4 regions of the Paenibacillus campi genome follow, and region 2 is predicted to be linked to each of the others. Evidence: predicted binding sites of a transcription regulator. Region 2 holds the regulator's gene; each other region holds the start of a gene.
The links. Region 2 encodes Rex, which represses fermentation and respiration genes when NADH is low (regulators of the CRP and FNR family bind a similar motif). Its sites were predicted from a motif close to TTGTGAAATATTTCACAA; they were not measured.
Positions count from the first base shown of each region.

Region 1 (5,429 bases), on a different contig from region 2:
AATCCAGCGCTCCCGATCCAACATATCCAGATCGACTAGCACCAGATCGTAGTCATGGTAATACAGCTCGTCAAAGAAACGTTCAGCCATTTCGGCAACGATCGTCACCTGTGCGCCCCATTCATGCAGCATATCATTAATCAATCCGCGACAGATCGAATTGCGCTCCAACAATAGCATACGCAACCCTTGTAGCACATTATCTTTGAACGGAATCGAAGGCAGATCGGTATAACGTTCAAATTGTAGTGTCAAGCTGACCGATGTGCCTACACCGTGCAAACTTTCTGCCGTAATCGTGCCGCCCATCAGCTCGGTCAATTGTTTACAAATCGCCAGCCCCAGCCCGGTTCCTTGATGCATTCGTTCGCTATGCTCATGCATTTGTTCATACATTTTGAAAATATCATTTAGCCGCTCCGCTGGAATGCCGATCCCGGAATCTTCAACCGATACTTTGACGGTCAAACGATCGGGATCATCGTTAGGCAGCATAAACAACGATACGCTAATATCGCCTTTATCCGTAAATTTGATCGCATTTTGCAGTAAATTCATCATAATCTGACGCACTTTCAGCGCATCCCCGATCACAAATAGCGGAATATCTGAATGCACATTTAAATGCACCTGCACCCCTTTTTCAAAAGCGCGCGGTGCGAGTGCATACGTCAAATCTTCCATCGTATTGATCAGATCAAACGGATCGCGGGTTAGCTTCATTTTGCCCGCTTCAATCTTACCGATATCTAGCAAATTGTTCACTAATGCCATCAGCGATTCACTGCTCGTATGCAGCACCTGCAAATAACTAAGCTGCTCCTCATCCAAGCTCGTATTTTGCAGCAGCTCGCTCATCGACAAAATGCCGTTCATAGGCGTGCGAATCTCATGGCTGAGCATAGCGATAAACCGCGCCTTATTTTCGGCAGAATGCTCCGCCTGTGCACGAAGTTGCTGCTCAACTGTAAGCTGTTGCTGAAGCTCATTCAGCTGCTGTTCCAGCTGTTGTTGCTTGTCGATCAATTCATTCCATTTAGGTTCACTGCGCTTTTCCATCCTGCACCTCTTGATTTGTTCTGCGACATATCAATCCACTTATTACCCGCATGATCTGTTTTGAAACGAACGGTAGGCGGGTTGAGTTTGTTTTAAATGGTAATATATGCAAAAAAGTTAGCTGGCTTAGGAGTGTATGCAAGCTTATGTTGATGGGGCACCATCCACTACATAGTACGTTGACCTGCTTAAATATAATGTTTGATTGACTCCATCTGCTGAACGATAGACGCGCATCATACGATGTACGTTCTATGCTGTATAATATTAAACTGCATGTTTAGCTTGGTCAAAATAATAGATGATATTCTCGAATGTTCGTGCCTGTCATTTTACTATTCGAAAGGGCTACATTTTAAATGAGCAGCCGTACGTTTGCATCAACGAGTTCACATCCATTGCTCCCATATATAAAATAACCCCCGCGATATATTAGCTAATCTACAAGCTAATGTATAGCGGAGTATGGATGATCCAAAATAAAGCATTTCTATTGTGCTACGTCTACCATGTCATACGTTATTTCGTCCGATTCAGCGCTGCTAATCTGCCGCTTATTCAGTTATGCGCCTGTTCGCCATGTTGAAGCGGTAGCGCCACTGCTGTACCTGTTGCGGCGCCTACAGCTATATTAGGCTTGCTTGCATGCGCATTTTCTTCCACTACAGGTGCAGGCGTAGCAGTGCCCGTCTGGATTGGGCGAATATAAGCGACAAAATAAGCACAGGCTACAAACAGCGCACCACCAGTCAAATTGCCGAGCCATACCGGTACAAAATTCATCACATACTGTCCCCATGAATAATACCCGGCAAAAATCGCCGCCGGAATCAGAAACATATTGGCGACAACGTGTTGAAAACCAATCGCTACAAATGCCATCGTCGGGAACCAGATACCTACTACTTTGCCGCTAACGTTGTCAGCGCTATAACATAACCAGACCGCCAGCGCCACCAGCCAGTTACAGCCGATGCCGGACACAAACAGTTGCAGGAAGCTACCTTCCAGCTTATGCCCTGCCATCTCCACCGTTTTTGCCAAATACGGTCCGGTCTCTGTCATACCGACCACATGTCCGAAAAAATACGCCACAAACAACGCACCGAGCAAATTCGCCATCGTAATGGCAGTCAAATTGCGCACCACTTCCAGCGTCCGAATGCGCCCTGCCATCCGTGCCAGCGGCACAGCCATCATATTGCCGGTCAACAGCTCACCCCCAGCGATGAGCACTAGAATTAGCCCAACCGGAAACAGCGCTGCCCCGACAAAATTGGCAAAACTACCCCATTGTGCCGGCATGCTCGCAATGACCCGAATATCGAGCAGAAAACCAAGCGCGATAAACGCCCCCGCCAAAAAGCCTAACACTAGCATTTGTGTCCAGCTTGCGCGCGCTTTGCTCACCCCGATATCGATCGTGTTTAGCGCAATTTGCTGCGGTTTGTAATAAGCCATAATGTATGTTCTCTCCTTTGCGGAATTCGTTGCCGGACAGGTCATGCCGGGAGGATAAAGCCAGGAATAGCAACCGGTCACAAAGGCAGGAATTCACTGTATTTTCGCCGCTGTACAGCGGTTATTCGTATATTTCAATTTTAATGGATTAACTTTGTGAAAAAAGTAACAAACATCACATTAGCGGGCAGTAGTAGGCGAAAGTAGACAATTATTTTAATTATTTGAATTTAAAATGGGGAAGCAAGATTTATTTTTAGCGGGGTGATTCCGGTCGTTGAGGATCAAGGATAATTTTCATCATTTTCTGCTGTTGCTATCGTTATTTTATAATATTTGGTTTTTATGGTTGGTAATGGTATTGAATTTGAGCATATTATAATACGTTCAAACCTACTCAACAAGTAAGCCGTCTTATTAGCTGTACAACACAAATAAAGCCTGTTTGCCATGTTGAGGCAAGCAGGCTTTTGGCTGATAGGAAAAACGCTGAATGTCCAGCTGTTTGCAATGCGATATCTATAACACGAATCCAAGCGAGAACCGTGACTGCTGTAAAACACTTCTTAAACGCGTACAGCAGCCCGTTTCTTTTGCAGAACTAACATGCTTAAAATTCTTCCCAAACTTATGCTTACTATACGTTTACACGTTCACCGGCTCTTTCACCGTTACACTAGGCAGTGCTTGCAGACCGACACTGTTCAAGTAGTTCCACGGTTTGTTGTAATGTGGTTGGAAGAAAAAGTCAACAAAAGCGAGCTGATCGACGGTCATGCGAGCTTGGATAAACACCGAGATCGTATTGATCGATTGGGTTAGATCGGCGTGCGACATAATCTGTGCCCCGAGAATGCGGCGGCTAGTTTTCTCATATACGACTTTCAGTGTGACTTTCTCATGTGTAGGCATAAATTCCGGACGATAATGATCTTCAATCGTCGATGTTTCCACATCCAGTCCTGCCATACGTGCAGCCGTTTCGGTCATACCGGTGGCAGCGATATTGTCTTCGTAAATTTTAATACCGGATGTGCCTTGTGTGCCCATATATTCGGTCGTTGGCTGCACTAGATTACGAGCGACAAGTGTACCCATCCGTACCGCATTCGTCGCGAGCGGAATATACGCATGTTGTCCGGTCGGGTTGTAGTAGATCGCACAGCTATCGCCGGCAGCGTACACGTCTTTTTGGCTCGTTTGCATATAGTTATCGACGATAATTGCACCGTTTGGCAGCATATCGACTTGTCCGGCAAGCAGTTCGGTTTGTGGACGGAAGCCGATGCACAGAATGACCATATCAGCGGTATGCTCACCACGGTCGGTCACAACGGTGCTCACATTACCGTTCTCACCTGTAAAACGAACGACTTTTTCATTCAGCGCCAACTTAATGCCTTGTTCAGTTAACGTTTGCTCGGTGCGTGCGGTAAATTCAGGATCAAGATATTTGCTCAAAATACGATCTTCCGCGTCGATTAATGTCACCTGTTTGCCGTTCATCTGGAACGCTTCGACCAATTCGACACCGATATAACCTGCGCCAACAACGACGATATTGCGTGCAGTTTTCGCTTTTTCGATAATCGTGTTGGAGTGGTTGAAGTTTTTCGACAATACGATATTGTTTAGCTCAATGCCGGCAAATTTCGGAATGATCGGCCACGAACCGGTCGTTACGATCAATTTATCAAATGTATCGGTCAGCACTTCGCCTGTATTCAAGTTGCGTGCCGTTAATGTTTTGGCGGTTGTATCAACAGCGGTCACTTCATGCAGCATTTTGGTCGTTACACCGAGTTCAGCCAATTGCTGTGGTGTGGAATAAAACAGTCCCTGTGCATCTTCAACGACTCCACCTACATACAATGCGATCCCGCACGATAGAAACGAAATATTGTCATTACGCTCATAAACGGTAATCTCAGCATCCGGGTACAGCTTGGCGGTATTGACGATAGCGGCGGTTCCTGCGTGTGTACATCCGATAACAGCTACTTTCATGATTAGTTCCTCCTGTGTGTGTCTGTATTAGGTGAAGCTGGTCATCCATTCCGACGATGCAGCCTGGCAGTCGCTTCATTACGCAGCAAGGCGGAATGAGCGAACTACTTAGTGAATATATTCACATTTATAAATGTGCAACATGATAAGCTGTGATGATTCAAGCTACTGGCAGCTGTGCTAGAGCGATGATCCGTTACGATTGCTAGATCATGCTGCTCCTGACTTGCCTATCGTTTGCTCATTGTTTGTTGATCGTTGGGTAGTTGTTTGAAACGATCTTGGGACAGTGATGTGTATTACAATTGCTCTGTCATCGCGTGAAATGAAGTGTAGTGTAGTGTACACGTTCATTCCTCTCTCGCTTTGACTTCATCTTGGATCGATTTGGATCGCTTAGATTGTAGTGTAAGTTGTTGGTTGTGAATGTTTTCACCTTATGATGTTATTATATTGTGATTTTTGTCACAATGCAATAGGTTTGGATGATGTTCATAGTTTGTTCAAATTTTCACTAATAAACTATAAAAAAGCGCATTGAATTTGCCTATTAAAGCAATTTGTCCATATGCCTTACAACATACAACAGCAAAAAGCCACAATCTGCACGATTGTGGCTTGCATAACTTAGGGTTGGTACACGGCTAATTCCGAACCGCTTGCAAAACCGGTGCTTGCTGGCGGGTCTGCTGCACTTGCTGCTCCGCCTGTACCGCTTCATCGGTATGACCTTCCAGCGCATACGGCAAACAGAGCGGCACGCCGCTACGCGGATCAACGATAATATCGGCTTCGATACCAAATACATTGCGCAGCACATCACATGTCATCACTTCAGTCGGTGCGCCTTCTGCGATCGCTTTGCCTTTTTTGATAGCGATCATATGGTGGGCGTACCGGGA
Region 1 is NZ_JAXSQZ010000004.1:313,398-318,826, reverse strand. Features, by position in the region: gene U1I11_RS12365 (ATP-binding response regulator) at 1-1,059, opposite strand, end outside; gene U1I11_RS12360 (formate/nitrite transporter family protein) at 1,618-2,520, opposite strand; gene U1I11_RS12355 (FAD-dependent oxidoreductase) at 3,166-4,527, opposite strand; gene U1I11_RS12350 (ABC transporter ATP-binding protein) at 5,172-5,429, opposite strand, start outside.
Region 1: the regulator Rex is predicted to act here: its motif matches at 2,675-2,692, upstream of U1I11_RS12360 (formate/nitrite transporter family protein).

Region 2 (5,429 bases):
GGCGGACGAACGTGGCAATATGCCGCTTGCAGACACATCGTTTGCGCAGTTTATCGAGCAGGTGAAGGACAATTTGCGCAATCTGCTGCCGGATTATGAAGAACGCGCCCCGCAAAACCATATGTTTGACGAAGTGATGCAGGCGCTGACCGATGAGCAGCATCTGCTGATTGAAGCAGGCACCGGTACAGGCAAATCGCTCGGTTATTTGCTGCCTTCGATCTATCATAGTGTAAAGCATAATGAACGGGTCATGCTCAGCACACATACGATCAATTTGCAGGAACAGCTGCGTGAGCGCGATGTGCCACTGCTGACACAAGTTATTCCGTTTGCGTTCCGGGCGGCTGTGTTTAAAGGACGGCAACATTATTTGTGTCTGCGCAAATTTGAGCATAAAATAAATACGAAGGAATTTCAAAGTCCCAAAGAGGACGTTTTAATCGCTGCTCAGATGATCGTCTGGCTGACCGCCACCGAAACCGGAGACGATGAAGAACTGAATATGGGCAATCGTGGCGGTGATTTCTGGGAAACGGTAGCGAGTGACACCGATTCCTGCCTCGGTCGTGCTTGTCCGTGGTTTAAACAATGTTATTATCATCGCGCCAAACATGAAGCCGGTGCCGCCGATGTAGTCATTACGAACCATTCCAAGCTGTTCACTGATATTAAGGCAGGGCATCAGCTATTGCCAAGCTATGAACGGCTCGTCATCGATGAAGCACATCATCTGGAAGATGTGGCGGGTAAGCATTTGGGCATGCACATGAAATATTTCACATTGGTTCATCCGCTGCTGCGTCTGTTCAAAGACAGCAAAAACGGGCAGCTTGCCGTATTGCGTCAGCAACTCGGTTCATCCGGTAGCGAACGGGCGATGGAATGGGCGATCGCGATCGATAATTTGTATCCGGAGCTGGCGGATATTAAAGAAGATTGGGATAAGCTAAACGAGCTGCTGTTTGCGCTTTTGCCGCAGCGCAGCGATGCCGGGCCAGGGGAAGCGGCACAATTTACACTGCGACTGCTGCCTGACAAAAAGCCGGAGGAATGGGCGCACATTACCGAGCTGGAAAACCGCATCCATATCGCGCTAAGTCAAATGATTCGGCAGGGCGAACATATTATGGGCAAAATCAAAGATTCGGATGACATCGTGGACACGGACGGACTTGTGACCGATGTGACCGGACTATTCAAAGATTTGGGCAGTGTGCGTGACGATCTGCGTCATTTTGTGAAGTTGGATAGCACAGATACAGTATATTGGTATGAAGCCAATGCCAGTTACCGCAGCAAATCGCTGCAAATGTACGCTGTACCGGTCGATGTGAGCGAACAGCTCAAAGAGCATTTTTTCGATAAAAAGAAAAGCATTATTTTGACATCGGCAACGTTATCGATCGATAAAAATTTCCAGTATATGATCGAGCAGCTTGGACTCAAAGAAGCCGAGCAGCAGGGCAAGTTGAATACGGTCATGCTGGAATCACCGTTTAATTATCGCGAACAGTCATTGGTGCTCATTCCGCGTGATTTTCCGACTTTAAAAGGAAGTGTGGGCGATGAACATTTCGTGTCGATGCTGGTGGAATCGCTTGCCGATGCGGCGCGTGCGACCCGTGGACGTATGCTCGTGCTATTCACTTCCTATCGCATGCTCAAGCAGGTGTATGAGCCGCTGAAGGAGAAATTATCTACGAGTGAGATTGCTGTTTTCGGTCAAGGTGTGGACGGTGGTAGTCGCACAAAGCTAACCCGTCGTTTTCAGGAGCATCCGGCATCCGTATTGCTCGGAACGAGCAGCTTCTGGGAAGGCGTCGACATTCCGGGTGAGGCGCTGACTTGCCTGGCGATCGTGCGCTTGCCTTTTCAGCCGCCAAACCATCCGCTTGTAGAAGCGAAAAGCGAACGGCTCAAACGGGAAAAGAAAAACCCGTTTATGAAATTATCTGTGCCACAGGCAGTAATCCGGTTCAAACAGGGCTTTGGGCGACTTGTCCGCACGGCAAACGATCGAGGGATCGTGTTGATTTACGATACGCGGGTCATTGAGGCTTATTACGGCAGACATTTCCTGTATTCACTGCCAGGTCCCAAAATGGAACATATGTACACAAGTCAGATGATTCCCCGTATTGCCGAATGGTTGAGTGACCTGCCACAGGAAACGGAAGCTGCAAATCAAGAGGGGGAGCAAGCATGAAATCCGAAAAAATATCTGAAGCTGTCGTGCGAAGATTACCTGTCTATTTAAGATATCTAAATGAGCTGCATGCCCGTGAAGTGCCGACCGTATCGTCGCAGGAGCTAGGGCAAAAGCTCGATTTGAATCCAGCGCAAATCCGGAAAGACCTCGCTTATTTTGGCGATTTTGGACGCAAAGGGATCGGTTATGATGTGTCTTATTTGATCGAGAAAATTCGTCATATTTTAAAGCTCGATCAGCAGATTAATGTGGCGCTGATCGGTGCTGGTAATCTCGGTCATGCGCTATCCAACTATAACGCCTATTTGCAGGAGACGATGAAAATCGTCGCTGTATTTGATTCGTATGAGCCAAAGGTCGGCACGAAGATCAATACGCTAACCGTGAAGCCGATGAGCGATCTGGCAGAGATGATTCAGGCGAAACATATTCGCGTTGGCATCATCACGGTGCCAAATACAGAAGCGCAGCGTGTCGCTGATCAATTGATCGATGCCGGCATCGAAGCGATTTTGAATTTTGCGCCGATCATTTTGCGTACACCACCGCATGTGCGTGTGCATACAGCCGATTTTACGACCGATTTGCTTAGTCTTGCCTATTACCTTGAAGATGGAAAGGAATTAGAAGCCAATGAACAACTCTCCGAGTAAATGGATAATTAAAAACGGTATTTTTGCCGTTTTAAACGGGCACAAGCCTGTACTGCACGGTCATATGGTGATCGAAAATGACCGGATTACGTATATTGGTGAACAGGAGCCGCAACTGGAAGACGATGTGACGGTCGTAGACGGACGCCATCAATTTTTTATTCCAGGTCTTGTAAATAGTCATGGGCATGCAGCGATGTCGCTATTGCGTGGTTATGGTGATGATTTGGCGCTGCAAGTATGGTTACAAGAGAAAATGTGGCCGATGGAAGCGAAGTTTACGAGCGATGATGTGTACACCGGTACAGCGCTGTCTGTACTGGAAATGCTCAAAGGCGGCACAACGACATTCCTCGATATGTATGATCGTTCCGAGCGCGTAGCTGAAGTGGTGGAGCAGTCGGGTATGCGAGCCGTGCTTATGCGCGGCGTTATCGGTCTGTGCTCAGAACAGGAGCAGACGGACAAGCTGAATCAAGCGGTGCAATTTGTACGCGACTGGCACGGTAAAGCAGATGGACGTATTACGACGATGATGTCTCCACATGCGCCGTACACTTGCCCACCGCAATTTATCGAGCGTTTTGTACAAGCAGCGCATGATTTGGATGTGCCATTGCATACGCATATGTCCGAAACGATTGCCGAGGTCGAGCTGAATGTAGCCGATTATGGTCTGCGTCCGGTTGCCCATTTGGAAAAATTGGGCGTGTTTACCCGTCCGACATTGCTAGCTCATGCTGTTCATTTGAATGATGAAGAAATTGAAGTGCTGGCGCAACATAAAGTGGCCATTTCGCACAATCCAGGCAGCAATTTGAAGCTGGCAAGCGGGATCGCACGCGTGCCTGATCTGCTGAAAGCAGGTGTGATCGTCTCGCTCGGAACCGACGGCCCGGCAAGCAATAACAATCTTGATATGTTTGAAGAAATGCGACTGGCTGCGCTTATTCATAAAGGCGTATCCGGCGATCCGACCGCTGTACCGGCAAGCGAGGCGCTACGAATGGGCACAGAATACGGTGCCAAATCGGTGTTCCTTAACGATACCGGCAGCTTTGAAGTTGGCATGAAAGCCGATATTACGTCACTCAATATCGATCAGCCGCATTTCCTGCCATTTACGGACTTTATCTCGCATACAGTCTACTCGGCAAGTGCAAAAGATGTGCTACATGTATGGGTGGACGGCAAACAAGTAATTAAGGATGGCGTATCACTGACGCTGGACGAGGAGAAAATCCGTCGTGAAGCGCAGTCGGCGTTTGAAGACTTGCTGACACGCTGACTTGCAACAGATTAGAAAGGATGGCATGTCTTGCGAAATTTGGGAACAGGCAAATGGATCGCGATTATGATTACGATCCTGGGGCTAATCATTCTTGGTGTAAACCAGTTCTATATTCATGTAATGGCAAAGCCGTGGAGCCAGGAGCAAATGGCATTGGAAATTGCCCAGCAAAATGCTAAGCTGACAGCGGTCACACATAGCTACAAGTCGGTTTGGAATGACACTTCCATTTATTGGGTCATTCAAGGCAATACCGCACAAAATCAAAATGTTATGGTATGGGTTAAATTTAATCCTGACGGCACGCCCGCCAAAGGCACAAATGCTGTACATGTGGAGTCGACAGCGGGTACGATTACCGAGCAGCAAACCGCAACATTGCTACAAAAAGATTTGCCCGGCGCAGAAGTCATACGCGCTGTACCTGGCTCGTATAACGGTAAATATGCCTGGCAAGTATTTGCCAAGTCAGGCGATCATTATTATTATGTATTTTACAATTTCCGTGATGGCAGCAAGCTTGGCGGCCCGATGCAATTGCCGAATACGCTCACTCCATAATGGACAAGTGAAAACATTTCAAACAACATCAAAACATCCGACTCAGGCAAGCGATCATTCGCTTCTTGGTCGGATGTTTTTGTGTGTGTAAACTTCAGCGCATCAATCATATGAAATAAACGATTTAAGTTCGCTCATTGTAAACAAGAGTAGTAGCTTGTCTTAAGTACATGTACAGGTTGTCGATCTAACTATCTGCATAACAATCGACACATAACAACCGATTATGAATGGCTAGCTGTACTTGCTGTTGTCGCTGCTTCTGTCGTGGCGAGTAGCACCGCATTGATACCGTTCAAAAATGCGAGTGCACTCGCTTTAATAATATCGGTGTCCATCGCCCGACCTGTATACAGCTGCCCGTCATGTTGGAGCTGGATATGCACGCGCCCGATCGCTTCTTTGCCGCTGGAAATGCTGTTAATTTTGTAATGTTTCAGCTTTGCTTCGACTCCAGTGAGCGCAAAGATCGCGCTGTACAGCGCATCGATCGGTCCATCACCGATGGCGCTGCCGGTATGAATGACACCGCTCTTTTTGAGTTGTACGGTCGCTGTTGGTTGCAAGCCGCCGCTAATGACTTGAAAATGATCCAATTCATACAGTGGCGAGACGATCTGCTGCGCATCTTTTGTATCACTCAGCAAAAAGAACAGATCATGATCATACACCTCTTTTTTACGATCTGCCAGTTCCAGAAAACGGACAAACC
Region 2 is NZ_JAXSQZ010000002.1:782,841-788,269, forward strand. Features, by position in the region: gene dinG (ATP-dependent DNA helicase DinG) at 1-2,209, shown strand, start outside; gene U1I11_RS08540 (redox-sensing transcriptional repressor Rex) at 2,206-2,865, shown strand; gene U1I11_RS08545 (amidohydrolase) at 2,846-4,153, shown strand; gene U1I11_RS08550 (cell wall elongation regulator TseB-like domain-containing protein) at 4,184-4,717, shown strand; gene U1I11_RS08555 (2-isopropylmalate synthase) at 4,942-5,429, opposite strand, start outside.

Region 3 (5,429 bases), on a different contig from region 2:
GTTTGGCATCAGCTGCAATCCGTAGCCCAATAGCACCGTTACGATAAGCAATCGCTGTACGCAGCAGCATTACGATAAGCAATGCTGCGATGACAGGCAGCCATAACCGTACAGGGGCAGCGTCTACAAAAATGTACTGCACCGCTTGCGCCAGCAGCACAGCTTGCAAAATCGTCATCAGACCGAGTGCGACCGACAATAGCCGTATCCAGCCGGTACGTTTTGTCTGTGTCTGCATCAATTCGTATAACAGTCCGGCTTTCGGTTTCATCGTTTATCCCTCCTTAACGTTTGCCTTTCACATAATCAGCATCAAATAAGAACAATCGGCATACGAGCACGAGCGACGGAATGAGCAACAATAACCCACCGATAAATGCGACGATTAAAGCAATGCCCATCGCCTCCCCAGTAGCGCTGCCTTGAACTGTAATGTACGGGTCCAAAATATACGGATAATGCCCGATCCCATAAGCGAAAAAGGCACAGCCAAATTGCAGCATAACGCTAATAAATGCCCAACCATAATGACGTTCCTTATACAGCAGCCACAATACGATTAGGAAAAATACGACCGACAATCCGAGCAACCACCATAAATTCATCATATTTTGAAAATGACGTGCATTGTACTGACTTAAATATAAAAAGGCGGTAAACGCCGCAATAATTGTCGGTGTACTCCAAAAAAGCGCATAACTACGTAACAATTTTAGCGCAGGCTGGTCATCTGCTCGCTCGGCATAAAAAGTAAGAAAGGCAGCGCTAATAAACAGCACCGACGTAATCGCCAGCGCGACAATACTCCACGCCAGTGGGCTTGTGAGCAGCTTCATGTATGAAAGTGTCACGATGCCGTTTTGCTCTACAATAAATCCGCCTTCAGACAGCACAAGCGCCACCGACAGCGAGGCAGGAATAAGCAAGCCAGTAGCGCCGTACAAAAATAGAAACACGATATTCTTGTTGGAACCATAATTTTCAAACGCATAAAACGAGCCACGAATAGCGATCAGCACGATCGCAATACTGCCTGGTACGAGCAATGACGAGCCGTAATAATGCGCTGCATCCGGGAAAAATCCGATCAGTCCAATAAAAAAGAACACAAAAAACACATTCGTAATTTCCCATACCGGTGACAAATAACGAGCAATCAGCCGATTAATGAGATGGTCATTGCCTGTTGCACGCGCATAAAAAGCGAAAAAACCTGCTCCAAAATCAATCGAAGCGACAATCAAATAGCCGTACAAAAAAATCCACAACACCGAAATACCGATAATTTCATAATTCATGACCGGGGTTCACCTTCTTCTTTCAGCATCTGTGCGCGTGTTGCTGCTATTTTTTCCAATTCTACTTCGGCTGGATTGTTGCGGAACAAGCGGCGCAGTACAATGATGCATAATGTGCCGAGTATAATATACAGCAACAAAAACAGGAAAAAGAGCGGCATAATGCTTGGTGATGTAGTAGCGGCTTGCTCAACCCGCATATAACCACGAATGATCCACGGTTGCCGTCCTACTTCGGCATAAAACCAGCCAAATTCGATACCGAGAAAGGCGAGCGGTGCGCCTAGCACGATGGAGCGCAACAGCCAACGATTGTATTCATTGCGCTTTTTCCAAATCAAAAACAAGAAAAAGATCGCTGAAATCGCCAGCAATATAAAGCCGATACTGACCATAAAATCAAACATATAATGAATCCATAATGGCGGCTGTTCATTAGCAGGAAACTCGTTCAAACCTTTCACTTCAGCATTAAAATGACCAAATGCCAAAAAGCTGAGCGCCTTCGGAATATGCAATGCCCCGATAATTTCATGCTTGGCATTCAGCCAGCCGAGGAAAATCAGGTCAGCCCCTTTTTCGGTTTGAAAATGCCATTCGCCAGCAGCTAATTTCTCCGGCTGATACTGCGCGAGAAACTTTGCCGCCGTATCGCCTGCAACTGCCGTCAAAAAGCTAAATACAAGCAATACGCTCATCATCAGCTTGAGCGCTTTTTTCGTATATTCTGAAGTCCCTTTGCGCAAGATCGAAAAAGCGGCAATGCCTGCCAGCAGTGCAGCACCGGTCATATAAGCGGATGTGAGTACATGAAAAACTTTGGACGGTGTAGCTGCATTAAACATCGCTTGCAGCGGATAAACAGCGGTAAATTGCCCGTGTTGTAATACAAATCCGTCCGGCTGATTCATAAAGCCGTTCACGGTAGTGATAAAAAAGGCGGACATCGAAGCGCCCAGCACGATCGGGATCGTTAACAACCAGTGTAGATAAGGGTTGCGGAACCGTTCCCACGTATACAAATAAATGCCTAAAAAGATCGCTTCAAAAAAGAACGCAAATACTTCCAAAAACAGCGGCAATGCGATCACATTACCAGCAAGCTGCATAAAGTTCGGCCAGACGAGCGCTAGTTGAAGCGAAATCGCTGTACCGGTCACAACGCCGACCGCGACTGAAATAATAAAGCCTCTTGTCCAGCGCTTAGCCATCAATGTGTAATGGTAATCTTGTTTGCGTATCCCTACCAGCTCAGCGATGGCGATCATCAATGGGAGGGCAACACCGATTGTTGCAAAAATCACATGGAACGATAGCGTTAATCCGGTCACCAACCGACTCCATAATACCGTATCAATCATCATCATCTGAAATCCTTTCGTAGTGGCATAATGGCGATTCAATATGAGCATAGCGTAGCAATTTTGCAGCGTTAGATGTGACATTTGCTACAATTTTCAAATAAAAATCAAAGATTTAAGGCGATTTAGTGAAAAAATGCACAATAGCCCTTTAGGGTTATTGTGCATAGGGAGTGCGTGTATGATATAAATTTCAATCCCAGTTCACACCCGCAAAATTTGATGGATCAAGTGGATCAAATTCATCTACGTCAACCGGTTTATCTTCGGTTGGGAATTTTTCACGCCACTCTTTAAAAGTTTCAAGATTAGCATCTTCCAGTTTTTTGTAATTTGTGCTCATTTCCAACAAGCTAGCGTTGAATTGAATGACTGTTAAACGATCTTCTGTTATAGCCTTCTGTGCCTTCATTACGTTTTGCCAAATGACCTTAGCTTCTTGGTTTGCTTTTGCTATATAAGCGTCCTTATCTTCATCTTTAGGCTCAGGGATGTCGGGCTTGTATTTTTTAGATGATGGCAAGTTAGTGAATGAAGTAATCCTATCTTTCGTCTGGGTAGGCTCTCTTAACTCAGAAGTAAATCCAGGACGGTCTGTTGCGGGCTGATTTTTGGCGCCTTCTTGATCATAAAACAGCGTTTCACCACTTGCTGCACGAACAATTTCCATACTTTGAGCACCTTGTATATCTGTTGCTAATTCTTGCGTATGTGCCTTTTGCGTGGCAAGTGTACGAGGATGAGTATGCGCAATAAAGTTGGAACTGTAGTTTTCGAATCCTAGTGAGCTTGAACCAGGTGCACCTACACTTGCGCCTGCACCTGCAAGCCCGGGTTTGTTAGGACCGATAAAAAGTCCCATTCTTTGGGATTTCTTTTCGTTGTCTGTTATGTTTAACAAGCCGATTTCTCTCGTTTTAGTAACATCGATTGCATCGATATAAGTTATTAAATCGCCTAAGCTGACTGCATCATCTTTTTCTAAAATAACATGTGGAAATTTGGTGAGCACTCGTTTTATTTCTTGCAATGGTTTGTTAGCTGCGTCATCAGAAAATGCATTGGAGTCAGCGGATAATTGGTCTGCTACTTTTAATTTTTCTATTGTATTTGCAGCCTGATCATATGTTTGTTTAAGCATTTGTAATTTGGAAGCTACTTGTTTATCTTCAGCTGATAGCGCTGCTTCGATTGCTTTTAATTTTTCAAAGATGACATGATAAGGTTGTGTCCAGGCTTGTTCCTGTTTTTCCTGTTCTGCTTGTTTTTCTTCACCGGCGTACATTCGTTGTATGTAATGTCGTGTTGCCTGATTCCCTATATATTGCTGAAGTTGGCGTAGAGGATACGATTTAAAACCTGAATGGATTGCAGGAGAAGGGTCTGATACGGGAGCAGGAGTTTTGGGCGGACTGTCTTTTTTTAAAGGTTCGTTAGCATACAAATAGCTCACCTCGTTCCGTTTTTGTGGAATGATTGCTTAATAAAGTGATGGCGAATTTACAATATGTGTATTGTCCACTACATCATAAACGGTAGTGGAAGTCCATTTCAATCCTGTATATGGATAAAATCGGGATCATACGTATTTTATTGTTAAAAATTATAACTAACAATTAATTGCTGAACTGGTTAAAAAAACAGTATAAATAGATTGATTATATAGTTCGCTGAAACTATAATCGATATATAAAAGAGAGGAGCTAAGTAAATGAGTAAATTAAAAACGATTGCGTTATTGTCAGCAGCTTTGCTGTTGGGAGGTACGAGTACATATGCTGCTTCAAGCAGTACCGTGCAAGGCATTTTTAAAAGTTTTAAATATAATGTAAACGGATACGCGATGAAAACGACTGCGAAATCGCAGCCGATCGTTATTAATAATATGGTGTATATTCCGATTGATGTGGCTAGTGAAGCGTTAGACACCGCGATTACAGCAGACACCAAAACAGGCGTTATTAATTTTGGCGAGAAATTGGATCAAGTTCCATTGTTAAGCGAACCGATTGAGTATGCTTTTGGATCGGGTCTGACGAAAGACGCAGTGTTTGTTAATTCAGATGGTAACGCTAACAAACAGGTCATTCGTTTGACTCGCAGCGCAAATCGGATCGATCTTACGCCAGCCGGTAAATACCAGAAGTTGGTACTGGATATTCGAGCGATGAATGCCGACTCGATCATTAGCTTTGTAAATGGAGACACGCATAAATCATTGCAAAAAGTAATATTTTCCAAAGCTAACGGTGTCACAGAAGTGGAAATCAATCTTGCTGGAATTAATAAATTAGAAATCTCTGCGCAAGCGATTGCTGCAGCCGAGCGTAGTGATACGATTATTTATCCAAGTTCATATTATAAATAAGTGCAAAAAGACCAATTTAAGATTGGTCTTTTTGATTGGATCAGGCATTTATTCAATTTGCAGTTAATAGTATAGCTTGTTCGCCATTTACATATGCAATAGCAATCATTTATCAAATTAGGCTACTCGTTTATACTTTATTTGTAGGTGAGCAGTCAGAACTATAATGATTTGGTAACAGAGAAATGTAACTGATTCGTAGAAAGGATGGATTTTACCGATGAACCTAGCGTATACGGTAGCTCAAGCTACGATCCATGACTTGGATGATTTGGCAGCATTATTTGATCGGTATCGTATGTTTTATAAACAGCCTTCCGATGTGGAGGGAGCCAAACAGTTTTTGTGGCAACGTTTTAATTATGGACAGTCCGTTATATTTATCGCACGGGCGCTTGCGGA
Region 3 is NZ_JAXSQZ010000003.1:595,282-600,710, reverse strand. Features, by position in the region: gene cydD (thiol reductant ABC exporter subunit CydD) at 1-271, opposite strand, end outside; gene U1I11_RS11135 (cytochrome d ubiquinol oxidase subunit II) at 285-1,298, opposite strand; gene U1I11_RS11130 (cytochrome ubiquinol oxidase subunit I) at 1,295-2,662, opposite strand; gene U1I11_RS11125 (hypothetical protein) at 2,853-4,103, opposite strand; gene U1I11_RS11120 (hypothetical protein) at 4,371-5,027, shown strand; gene U1I11_RS11115 (GNAT family N-acetyltransferase) at 5,248-5,429, shown strand, end outside.
Region 3: the regulator Rex is predicted to act here: its motif matches at 2,786-2,803, upstream of U1I11_RS11130 (cytochrome ubiquinol oxidase subunit I).

Region 4 (5,429 bases), on a different contig from region 2:
AATCCTGTGTGCCAAAGCGACAAAATTGCGCGCCAACACAAGTTTTAACAGTACGCAGCGATTTGGCGTAAGCGTAACCGGACGGCATATCCAGCTCTGCCCAGACGAGCGGCAGGTCTTGTTTTTGGACACCGATTAAGTCGATCCGCTGACCGCCGGTCATTTTGACCGCTTTGACGTTATATTTTACCGCTACATCAGCGATTTTTTGCAAGTGTTCCGGTGTGGTCACGCCGCCGTACATGCGTGGCACGACGGTATAAGTACCGTCTTTTTGGATATTAGCGTTCATGCGCTCGTTAACAAAACGCGATTCTTTTTCATCTTGATATACGTTCGAATGAATCATACCGAGATAGTAGTTGATCGCCGGACGGCATTTCGAACAGCCTTCCGGTTGGCTCCATTCTAGCACATGCATCACTTCTTTGATCGTTTTCAGCCTTTGATCGCGAATCGCTGCCACCACTTCATCACGACCGAGCTTCGTACATGTACACATGCCTTGACTGGAAGCGACCGCCGTCCCATCGCCAAGCACAAATTGCAAAATTTGCTCTACGACCGGCTTACAACCACCACACGAACGTGTCGCTCCGGTGCATGCTTTAATTTCATCAACGCTCGTTAAACCTTTTTCCTGAATTGCCTGCACGATATCAAGCTTGGTCACACCGTTACAACCACATACAATCTCATCATCCGCCATCGCTGCAACCGTTGGCTTCGTTTGGCTATGGCTGCAACTACCTGTTCCTATCAGTGTTGCGTATAATTCATCGGTCATCGGCGCTTGCTGACGAATCAGCTTTTGCAGTTCGGCTGCATCATTAATATCGCCAAACAGTACCGCACCGACGATGCGGTTGTTGTCCAAAATGATCTTTTTGTACGTTTTTTTCCAATCGTCGCGCGCTGTAATGACCGATTGCTGCTCATTTTCGATAAAAACACCTGCCGAAAATACATCAACATCGGAAATTTTTAGTTTAGTCGATACGGTCGAGCCTTCATATGGCTTTGTTTCCAACCCGCAAATATGCCGTGCCAGCACAAGCGCTTGCTCAAACAATGGCGCGACCAGCCCATAACATATGCCGCGATGTTCTACACATTCACCGACCGCGTATACATGTTCCAGCGAAGTTTGCATATCATCGTTAACGATGATGCCACGTCCAGTTTCGATGCCGCTAGCACGAGCGACCGCGATATTCGGACGAATACCGGCTGCCATCACTACAAAATCGGCTGCCAGCTCGCTACCATCTTGGAACAGCAGCTTTTCCACCCGTTCACCGCCCAGCAACGCGGACGTTTGCGCGCCCATGCGGAAGCGAATACCGTGCGTTTCCAGCTCCTTTTTCAGCATACTTGCGGCAATCGAATCGAGCTGACGTTCCATCAGATCATTCATCAAATGTACAACGGTTACGTCCATGCCGAGACTTGCCAGCCCTTTTGCCGCTTCCAAACCGAGCAGCCCGCCACCGATCACGGCTGCCTTACGGTAATGCGCCGCCGCTTCCAACATGTGCTGACAATCGGCAATATCGCGAAAACCGACTACACCTTGTTTGTCATGCCCCGGAATCGGCAAAATCAGCGAACTGGAACCGGTCGCGATGATAACCTTATCGTATGGAATATGCAAACCATTATCCGCTATGACGATCTGCTGCTGCGGGTCAATTGCAGTCACAGTTGTGCCGGTATGCAGTGTAATATTATTGGCGCTATACCATTCCAGGCTGTTCAGCACGATATCATCGATCGTAAGACTGCCTTCCAGCACATAAGAGAGCATAATTCGGTTATAATTCGGATGCGGCTCGCTGCCGATCACCGTAATATCGTAATTACCGCCTAACTTGATCATCTGTTCCAATGTCGCTACTCCAGCCATACCATTACCGATCAGAACAAGTCGTTCGCGTGTTGCTGTCATAGCAATTCCTCCGTTGTATTCATTAGTCTATATTGCAGCTTGCGCTGTATCAAACGTACGGCTGCATCTGTACGTACATGTGTCGCAAGTTACACCAACCGCGACGGCTAGCGATTGAAGGTGTGACTGTACTTTTACGCATCTTATGTTCAAGTAACATATTTCACAATCTTTGATATCTAAAATTGGAATCTTTTATGGGTTTAGTATAATGCTGCATAGGGAGAGAGGATGTAATATTTGTCACCTTACTTTTTTACTTTTAGTTATTTTATTGCCGCTGTAATTTTTATAACAATGTATTTAAGAGGCTTAAGTCTTTCTCGCTTCAGCCTGAATGTATTTTAAAATTGAACAAATCGTGTCCGTCGATAGTAATTTTGTATGTACTTGTGGTCACGATCTGTTATGTAGCCACGATCTGCCTGCTATACAGTCACAAGCTGCTATATGATCATGATCTCCTGCTATGTGGTCACGATCTGCTATATGTTCATGATCTTCTGCTATGTGATCACGATCTGCACTTTACCTACCCACACATTCTGTCATACTATCCACAATCTCGGCTGGCTTGCTCGGTATGAACAGCCAGCTATGCTCGCCAAATATTTGCCAAGTATCTCGAAGCTACAAGCTATCATTTTACAAACAGACAACTACGGCGTCAGCGCTTCGGTCAATTGCTGCATCCACCACATTATAGCGACACGCAGTGCCGATCCCACACAATCATACCGATGCTGCTCACCGTGCTCCCGCAAGCAATGTCTGAATTCAGTGCCGATCTTACTTACAGTAATACCGATCATTCTATTCCTTCTCGTACCGCTACACCATCTGCGCCAAACTCGTCTCCACCTTCGCTTCCACCTTGCTCCGGTTCTTCCCATTGCTGCTCCATCCGCTGCTCGTCCGCCAGCGTTTGGATATCTTCCGAACTAATGCTAATGTATCGATACCCATTCTCCTGCTGTCTGCGCAACGCTTCCTGCTTGAAAAAACGCGGACTGCCTTCACCAGCATCTTCATCATATACGAGCACTAACCCATCCGTTTTACGAAACAACAGCTCATCTCGCGCCTTAAACTGCCAAATGCCTTCATACGAACGATTGCTAACTACACCATGAAAATCAATTTGCTTTAAAACACCTTCATAATACTCCTTCTTATCGTCACTCCATCGTTCCTCCGGGCTGGCAAATGCCGACAAAATCGATACCCGTAAATGTGGATACTCCTTTTTCAGCTCGATCGCTTCTTCGCATGCCCATAGATCAACTCCATATTGCCCTGGTGTAATGACCCATTCAAGCCCTTCCTCCAGCAACGGAATCAACTTGCTGCGAATCGCCTGCCGAATATACGGAATCCCGTCATGCTTTTGGTTAAAAATATTCAACTCATGCGCCCGGTAGCCGGTAATCAGTATATTTTTCATGCTGTATAATTCCCCGCTTCCATTATCGTCTGCTTTAGTGACAGATCGTTTATATAGGGTAGATAAGATGTAAAGATGCGTACGCTGCTTATTTTATCATCATACCATGACAAACCAAGTGAACAGAGAAAAAGACCCTTCCGGCTCATCGAGCGCTGCAAAGGGTCTGTGTGTACTACATGTACTTAAGTTTACTGCATGTACTTAAGTGTACAGCTTATCCGAATACATCATCCGGCAAACGCAGATTGAAACGAACAATTACGTTCCCATCTTTTTGCGTTGATTGTTTACTTTTTTGGTCATCTGGCTTTTCAGCGATTTCGTGCCGGTCGATTGCTGACTGTTAGCGCCTTTGCCCTGACTGTTTTGCTTTTTTTGAGCTAACAGACGTTTTGCCATTTCAGCTTGGCTTTGCTTTTTCGCGGCAACGTCTTCCGATGTGGACGATGGTTGATTTTGTTCTGTCGTCAATAAACTCACCTCAGCACCATCATAGCATAACCGCCACAATAACATCTATCCCTTGACGATGCTTTTTGGAGCGCAATACGAGTATTTTCGCAATTTGGGCAGCAGTCTAGATCGATGCTACATGTAAACAGAATCGATAATTGACAGACTCGGGCAAAAGATGAATGTACAGCTACTGCTACAAGCACGAATACTTGTTTCTGTTTACCGATCATTTTTTAAAAGAACAGTTTATGATGGCTAAACGCATCATCATACAATCACTCATAAGCGTTCCACTTCATCCTTTTAAATCCAAACGAGTTAAATCCAAACGAGTTAAATCCAAACGAGCACTGCCGCTGCAAAAAGAAACTTTCCGTTATACACATATATACCTGTCCGTTTATCTCAAGTAAAAATTAAGTTTAAACGTACCTAGTAGCTTGTCTCAAATACATTTATAGCTTGTCGATCTAACCATTGCTTGATGATGAATCGGTTAAGGTACGTTCAAACACAATTTCCACTTGAGACAGCCTACTAGCAGCTTGACCAAGTTAAATGTTAATTTGGGCTGTGTACTGAATTCCTGATCAATACGACCTTAAAACAGATTCAATACTCAAATTCATCCCGGTCAATGTACTAGAAAAGTTCATTGTCTGATCTAGATAGATGTTCATAGGATGGAATCGAGCAGACAGCACATGTAAGCTAGTCAAGCTACTATGTTCATTACATGCACGTGCGTGCACTTATTGCAACAAATACACATGCCGGCGTTCTGCATGTAGCGCCGCCACCACAGCTCCTTGACTGCTATCTATAAAATGAAAACGTTCTGTCCCACCTACAATCATCGCTGGTTCCAATTTATAGCGATTGCGCTCGACCGGTGTAAAACGAGCCAAAATCGAGCTGCCCAGTTGCTGTGCTTCCAGCCGATCGAGCAACCAGCGCTCTGAGCGCAATCCTGTAAAAGAAAGCGGATTGCCAGTTAGCTCATCCATATGTCGGAATTGCCCGGTACGTTGATAATGGATACGTGTGTACATATAACTGTACACACTGTGAGCATATTGCTGCGCATCAAAGTTCGCAATGCTATTTAGCGCCGTTTGTGCACCTGTCACATAATCGGCAGCACTCATCCGTTCATGCATATAATATTCACAGTTACGGTCAAAGTCTTGCAATAACCATGCGTACACTTCAGACACATTAATACCGCCAAATACCGCCGGATCACCAAGCCAGCGATATTTGCCACCATTATAAGCAAAGCCCCACACATGTGGCTCTCCATAACGACTCGGTGCGACACAAGGCAGTCCTTCGATGCCAAATAGATGAATCCGATAAGACTGCCCAGTTTGCAAATGCTCCTGTGTAAAAGAAACAAGCGGCAGAAAATAGCAAGATAGCGCCGGATGATCTAGCACATCGTCCGGCTCGGGATACCATACAATCGCTGGATCATCCTGTTTGTTAACGGTTGAACCGGTTATAGGATGACCTTGATCTTGTATCTGGGTTTCACGCTGAATCATGCATACCACCCCCGTTTTAGCCGTTTCCACC
Region 4 is NZ_JAXSQZ010000005.1:193,855-199,283, reverse strand. Features, by position in the region: gene nirB (nitrite reductase large subunit NirB) at 1-1,948, opposite strand, end outside; gene U1I11_RS14005 (hypothetical protein) at 2,608-2,760, opposite strand; gene U1I11_RS14000 (SLOG family protein) at 2,757-3,392, opposite strand; gene U1I11_RS13995 (hypothetical protein) at 3,654-3,875, opposite strand; gene U1I11_RS13990 (hypothetical protein) at 4,604-5,398, opposite strand; gene U1I11_RS13985 (glucose 1-dehydrogenase) at 5,415-5,429, opposite strand, start outside.
Region 4: the regulator Rex is predicted to act here: its motif matches at 2,100-2,117, upstream of nirB (nitrite reductase large subunit NirB).